2 regions of the Vibrio sp. R10-SF1-ISO8 genome follow, and region 1 is predicted to be linked to the other one. Evidence: predicted binding sites of a transcription regulator. Region 1 holds the regulator's gene; the other holds the start of a gene.
What was found. The regulator MetJ, encoded in region 1, represses methionine synthesis genes. The targets are predictions, from matches to a motif close to TTAGACNTNTANANGTCTAA.
Positions count from the first base shown of each region.

Region 1 (3,419 bases):
TCCAGGTAAAATTGCAGTCGCACTGACCACACCAGCAGAAACGGCAAAAGATCTTGCTCTAGCCTATAGTCCTGGTGTGGCAGAGCCTGTACGTGAAATCGCACAAAACGCTGACAACGTCTACAAGTACACATCAAAAGGCAACATGGTTGCTGTTATCTCAAATGGTACGGCGATTCTTGGTCTTGGCAACTTAGGTCCTCTTGCATCTAAACCTGTAATGGAAGGTAAATCACTGCTTTTCAAACGCTTTGCGGGTTTAGATTCAATTGATATTGAAGTAAAGCACCGTACTATCGAAGAGTTTGTCGATACCGTTGCTAACATCGCCGATACTTTTGGTGGTATTAACTTAGAAGACATCAAAGCGCCAGACTGTTTCGAAATCGAAAAGCAGTTGATTGAGCGTTGTGATGTACCTGTTTTCCACGATGACCAGCACGGTACGGCGATTGTTACCGCAGCAGGTATGCTTAATGCCATTGAACTTCAAGGGAAGAAGTTAGAAGACACAACGATTGTGTGTCTCGGTGCAGGTGCAGCAGCAGTAGCATGTATGGAGCTACTGATTAAGTGTGGCGCGATGCGTGAGAAAATCTACATGCTTGACCGTAAAGGTGTTATCCACACTCGTCGTGACGATCTTAACGAATACAAACAACTATTCGCCAACAACACAGATAAGCGCACACTAGAAGACGTTATCGAAGGTGCTGACCTGTTCCTTGGTGTATCAGGCCCTAACCTACTCTCACCAGAAGCTCTTCAGTTGATGGCAGACAAACCTGTGGTCTTTGCGTGTTCTAACCCAGATCCAGAGATCAAACCTGAACTTGCTCACGAAGTACGTAACGATCTGATCATGGGTACTGGTCGTAGTGATTACCCTAACCAAGTAAACAACGTGCTGTGTTTCCCATTCATCTTCCGCGGTGCATTAGACGTACGCGCAAGTGAAATCAACGATGAGATGAAACTGGCAGCGGTAGACGCTATTCGCCAACTAGCGAAAGAAGAAGTACCAGCCGAAGTCCTAGCAGCTGCTGGCGTTGATGCACTGTCATTTGGTCCTGGTTACATCATTCCAAAACCAATGGATCCACGACTATTGCCTCGTGTTGCTAAAGCCGTTGCTCAGGCCGCTGTTGACTCAGGTGTTGCTCGCATTGAAATGCCAGAAAATTATATGGCCGAGTAAATTGGCTAAATAGTCTCTTCGAGAACGAAAAAACCGCTGTTAAGACAGCGGTTTTTTTAATTCAATTTCGTCAGCGTGCGAAAATTAGGTGCGACTATTTTTATTATTCGTCGAAAGATTCGAACTCAATTCCCATCTCTGTCATCAGTTTTTTCACTTCAGCAGGGAGATCGTCTGGGCGGTCTTTACGTAAATCTTCATCAGTCGGCAGTGGCTGCCCGGTATATGCATGCAAAAAAGCTTCACACAATAGCTCGCTGTTTGTTGCGTGGCGCAGGTTATTAATCTGGCGGCGAGTACGCTCATCAGTCAAAACCTTTAATACTTTCAATGGAATAGAAACTGTAATCTTCTTTACTTGTTCGCTTTTCTTTCCATGCTCAGCATATGGGCTAATGTATTCGCCATTCCAATCTGCCATTGCGCACCTTTCGTTATTTATTATGGTTGAAAATAGAATCCCTAATTTTAGCGGTATTTATAGCCACAAGCAAAGACATATAGACGTCTAGAAGTGTTGACGTCCACAAAAATGATAAGTAAAGTGGAAAGGCATGGGATTGGAATAACATATATCTAACAAGATAAAGGTATAGCGTATTCCCAAATAGAAGTCACTAAAGTTCGAAAGGAAACACTTATGAGCACCCGCAAACCAGCCACAATCGCGGTACGTACTGGTATCGAGTCCGACACTCAACATCACGCAGTTGTTCCACCTATTTACCTCTCGACGAATTATGGCTTCCCAGCCTTTGGTGATGTACCAAAGTACGATTACACCCGCTCAGGCAACCCAAACCGCGGGCTACTCGAAACTGCTCTATTTGAACTTGAGTCAGGTAAAGGCGCGGTCGTGACCAATTGTGGTACTTCAGCGCTGAATCTATGGGTATCCGCTTTCCTTGGCCCAGATGACCTTATCATCGCACCTCACGATTGCTACGGTGGTACTTACCGTCTATTCAATACCCGTGCAAATAAAGGTGATTTCAAAGTTCTATTTGTTGATCAATCTAACGAGCAAGCCTTTGCTGAAGCCCTAGCTAAAAAGCCTAAACTGATCCTATTGGAAACACCATCTAACCCGCTAGTTCGTGTCGTCGACATCGCAGACGTATGTGAGAAAGCCAAACAAGTTGGCGCTCTAGTGGCTGTCGACAATACCTTTTTGACACCCGTGTTCCAAAAGCCTTTAGACCTTGGCGCCGACTTTGTTATTCACTCAACCACTAAGTATATCAATGGTCACTCTGATGTTATTGGTGGTGTTGTCATTACCAAAACAGAAGAACACGCGGAAGAGCTCGCTTGGTGGGGTAACTGTATTGGTGCGACAGGCACACCATTTGATAGCTATATGACATTACGCGGCATCCGAACTCTGGGGGCGCGAATGAAGGTACATGAAGAAAGCTCTCGACAAATTTTAGGCTTCTTACAGACCCAAGATTTAGTCGGTAATATCTATCACCCTAGCCTACCTGAACACCCAGGCCATGAGATTGCTAAAAAGCAGCAAACTGGCTTTGGGTCTATGCTCAGCTTTGAATTCGCAGGTAGCTTTGAACAACTTAAATTCTTTGTTGGTGAACTAGAACTGTTTTCCCTTGCAGAATCTCTTGGCGGTGTAGAGAGCCTAATCTGTCACCCAGCGTCAATGACGCACCGAGCAATGGGAGAAGAAGCACTTGCAGAGGCTGGCGTTTCTCAACAACTGCTGCGCCTGTCGGTTGGGCTTGAAGATGCAGAAGATTTAATTGCTGACCTTGAACAAGCTTTCGCAAAAGCTAAGGAAGCCTTCTAATGTCTACTCAACCTCAACTCCATAAGTTTGGCGGAAGCAGCCTAGCCGATCCTGAATGCTACCGCCGCGTCGTCGGTATCTTAAAAGAATATTCACAATCAGAAGATCTGATTGTTGTTTCAGCCGCAGGTAAAACGACCAACCGTTTGATTGCATTTCTCGAAGCCCTCAATAAAGATGGCCGTATTGCTCATAAAGAACTCCAAGCACTACGCCAGTTTCAAACCGAGCTGATTGAAACGCTTATTGAGGGAGAAGTAAAACAGCAGCTACTCGCTACTTTAAATGATGAGTTCAGCACCTTGGGCGAGTTGACTTATCCACTCAACGAAGCAGAGAAAGCAGCTGTTTTAGGTCATGGCGAAGTTTGGTCTTCACGCCTATTGGCAGCGCTGCTCAATCAACACTCCCTAC
Region 1 covers NZ_JCBDHL010000015.1:6,727-10,145, reverse strand. The annotation lists gene AC6R00_RS10980 (malic enzyme-like NAD(P)-binding protein) at 1-1,198, shown strand, start outside; gene metJ (met regulon transcriptional regulator MetJ) at 1,302-1,619, opposite strand; gene AC6R00_RS10970 (O-succinylhomoserine (thiol)-lyase) at 1,839-3,005, shown strand; gene AC6R00_RS10965 (bifunctional aspartate kinase/homoserine dehydrogenase II) at 3,005-3,419, shown strand, end outside.

Region 2 (3,419 bases), on a different contig from region 1:
TGCCCTGTCTGATAGTTCGGTGAAATAGAGTGAGATTGGCACCAATCGAGGTAAGCGCCTAAACGTAACTTGCCCGTAGTTTTATCACTCGGATCGACACCAATAAATGCGACGTTCTTGAGGCTCTTTTGCTCTAAGAACTGCAACGCCTTAACAATGACCTGTCTATTGTCGTAGTTGATTGACGAAACTTTATCTGTGTCCATCGCGATAACCACAGTGCGATTATGCCAGCTAGCGAGTTTAGCAATATCAAAGTCACTAAAACCGAACACAATGACACCATCAACATTGCGCTTTTTCAGCACATCCAAATGGTCGTTGGTCTTTGCTCGGTCGAATTGGCTCTCCATAATGACAACGTCATAGCCCGCGCTATATAAGGTATTGAGCATACTCCCTACGGCTTTGTTTTCTGATGGAGAATCGAGACGAGAGATAATGACCCCCACCACTTTTTGACTTCCTCCACGCATCGCTTGCGCTGATTTTGAAGGAACATAACCAGATTCCTGAATCACCTGTTCGACCTTAGCACGTGTTTCTGGCTTAACTTTAGGATCGTTAGTCAGAACACGAGAGACGGTCGATTTGCCTACGCCGGATAACCGGGCAATATCAAGAATGGTTAGTTTTTTGCTCATAAACTCGTGGGTCTAGTAGTTGAACGTTGCAAGGAGGCGATACGCCTCCAGACACGCTATCGTAAAAGATCTATTGGGTAATGCAATTTTTATACACCAAGTGGCTAAGTTCTAAGCGGGCTTCTTTGCCTTTGGTATAGAGGGTCACTGGGTTTTGTATTTCTGCGGAGCCATCGTCGAGAATGTATTTAGTGCCAGAGCCAGAGGGAACCTGGATCATGCGATAATCTTTCTTTGGTAACCTTAGCAGTGCCGTATAATCATTGGGCATTAAGGCTAGCTTGAAGGTTTCGCCACCACTACATTGATACAATAGAAAATCACCTTGGTAGTGGTTTTCACGTTCCATCGAAGTAAAAGAGCACGCTGACACGCTCAGCCCTACTGCGAGTGCAATTAACAACCGATATCTCATGATTCCCTCCAAACAAAACAAAGGCCGCCCTAGGCAGCCTTTTTCAGTTTATTTTGCTAAATACGCTGGGACTTCTTTAATACTGTCGAGTACCACAGACGCGATAGCTTCGCCTTTCTCTGTGACAGGTTTGCCTGTACGGACAAGGATTTTGGTGCCAACACCGGCTGCTTCGGCTGCCATCATGTCTTCGGCTTTATCGCCCACCATAACAGAGTTCGCCATATCAATTTTCAAGAAGTCACGCGCTGAGATAAACATACCAGGCTTTGGCTTGCGGCAGTCACAGTCTTGCTTATATTTGCCTTGACCGTGTTCAGCATGGTGCGGACAGTAGTAAATACCATCAAACTCAACGCCGTTATCGACAAAGTTCCAGTCCATCCATTGGGTCAAAGATAGGAAACGATCTTCACTGAACTTACCACGAGCAATCCCCGACTGGTTTGTCACCAATACCAGTTGGTAGCCCATATCTTTCAGTTTTTTGGTCGCTTCAAATACGCCATCAACAAACTCAAAATCGTGCTCATCATGAACATAGCCGTGATCGATGTTAATCACGCCATCTCGGTCTAAAAAGACTGCTGGTTTTGCCAAAATATACTTCTCTATGTACTTTGCTTTACAAGAATTATTGCACGCTTTATTTCTTTCATCACTATCTAATTACTAATCGATTGAGCAAAAGATACGTTTAGACGTCTAGACGTAAAAATATCTATTGACAGAAAACATGTAAGACCATAGCATCATCTACCAAATGAGATGTAGCTCAACATTATCTGCTGCTCTTCATCTAATCTGATAGCGGGTCTCTCGATGATTGAAATTAATCAAGTAAATAAGGTGTTCTACCAAGGCAGTAAGGAAATACATGCCTTAAAGGAGATCAACCTTCATATTCCACAAGGAACAATCTTTGGTGTTATTGGCTCATCGGGAGCAGGGAAAAGTACGCTTATTCGTTGTGTAAACATGTTAGAAGCACCGACAACAGGCTCGATTGTTGTTGATGGTGTCGATCTCACAACACTCAGTAAATCGCAACTTAGCGAAGCTCGCCGTAACATCGGTATGATCTTCCAGCATTTCAACCTACTGTCATCGCGTACGGTTTTTGACAACGTTGCTCTACCACTTGAGTTAGCAGGCAAAGATAAAGCGCACATCAGCACTAAAGTGACTGAGCTGTTGAAACTGGTCGGCCTTGAAGATAAGCATGAAAGCTACCCTTCAAACCTAAGTGGTGGTCAAAAGCAGCGTGTCGCGATCGCACGTGCTCTTGCGTCTGATCCAAAGGTTCTTCTGTGTGATGAAGCGACTAGCGCATTGGATCCGGCAACCACTCAGTCGATTCTAGAGCTGCTAAAAGAGATCAACCGCAAGCTGAACATCACTATGCTTTTGATTACTCACGAAATGGACGTTGTAAAAAGCATCTGTCACGAAGTAGCGATCATTGGCGATGGCGAGCTAGTCGAAAAAGGGACTGTCGGTGAAATTTTCGCTCATCCAAAAACAGAACTGGCGCATCAATTCATTCGTTCTACGCTCGACTTGTCGATTCCAGAAGATTACCAAATTCGCTTGCAAGCAACGCGTGTGGAAAGCAGTTACCCATTGGTGCGTCTAGAGTTCACAGGCGCAACGGTTGATGCTCCTTTGATGACGCAAATTGCCCGTAAATTCAACATTGATGTCAGCATTCTCAGCTCTGACCTCGATTACGCCGGTGGTGTGAAATTCGGCATGATGGTCGCAGAACTATTTGGTAATGAACAAGATGACAATGCAGCGATTGAGTTCCTGCGTGAGCACAAGGTAAAAGTAGAGGTGCTAGGCTATGTCCTTTAATGAAATTTCACAGTGGCTGAGCTTAAACAGCAATCTACTTATCGGCGCGACTTGGGATACTATCTACATGGTTGCTGTGGCGGGCATTGTTGGCTTTGCCGTTGGTATTCCACTCGGTGTGATTCTGCATATCACCAAGAAAGGTGGCTTACTTGAGAACACGAAACTAAACAGTGTACTCGGCGCTATTGTTAACGTGGGCCGTTCCGTACCTTTCCTAGTGCTGATGGTCGCCATTATTCCAGTTACCAAGCTATTAGTTGGCACATTCATTGGTACAACAGCAGCCATCGTGCCTCTTACAATCGGCGCGATCCCATTTGTTGCTCGTCTTATCGAAGGTGCTCTACTTGAAGTCCCTACGGGATTAGTTGAAGCAGCACAATCGATGGGCGCAACTCCCATTCAAATTATTTCTAAGGTACTGCTTCCTGAAGCAATGCCTACCATCGTTAACTCGGTAACCATTACTCTCGTCACGCTTGTCAGTTACTCAGCAATGG
Region 2 covers NZ_JCBDHL010000021.1:286,990-290,408, reverse strand. The annotation lists gene treR (trehalose operon repressor TreR) at 1-644, opposite strand, end outside; gene AC6R00_RS19325 (MliC family protein) at 715-1,059, opposite strand; gene gmhB (D-glycero-beta-D-manno-heptose 1,7-bisphosphate 7-phosphatase) at 1,108-1,659, opposite strand; gene metN (methionine ABC transporter ATP-binding protein MetN) at 1,882-2,916, shown strand; gene AC6R00_RS19310 (methionine ABC transporter permease) at 2,906-3,419, shown strand, end outside.
Region 2: metN (methionine ABC transporter ATP-binding protein MetN) is a predicted target of MetJ. The motif match lies at 1,757-1,776, and genes of this name have one in related genera.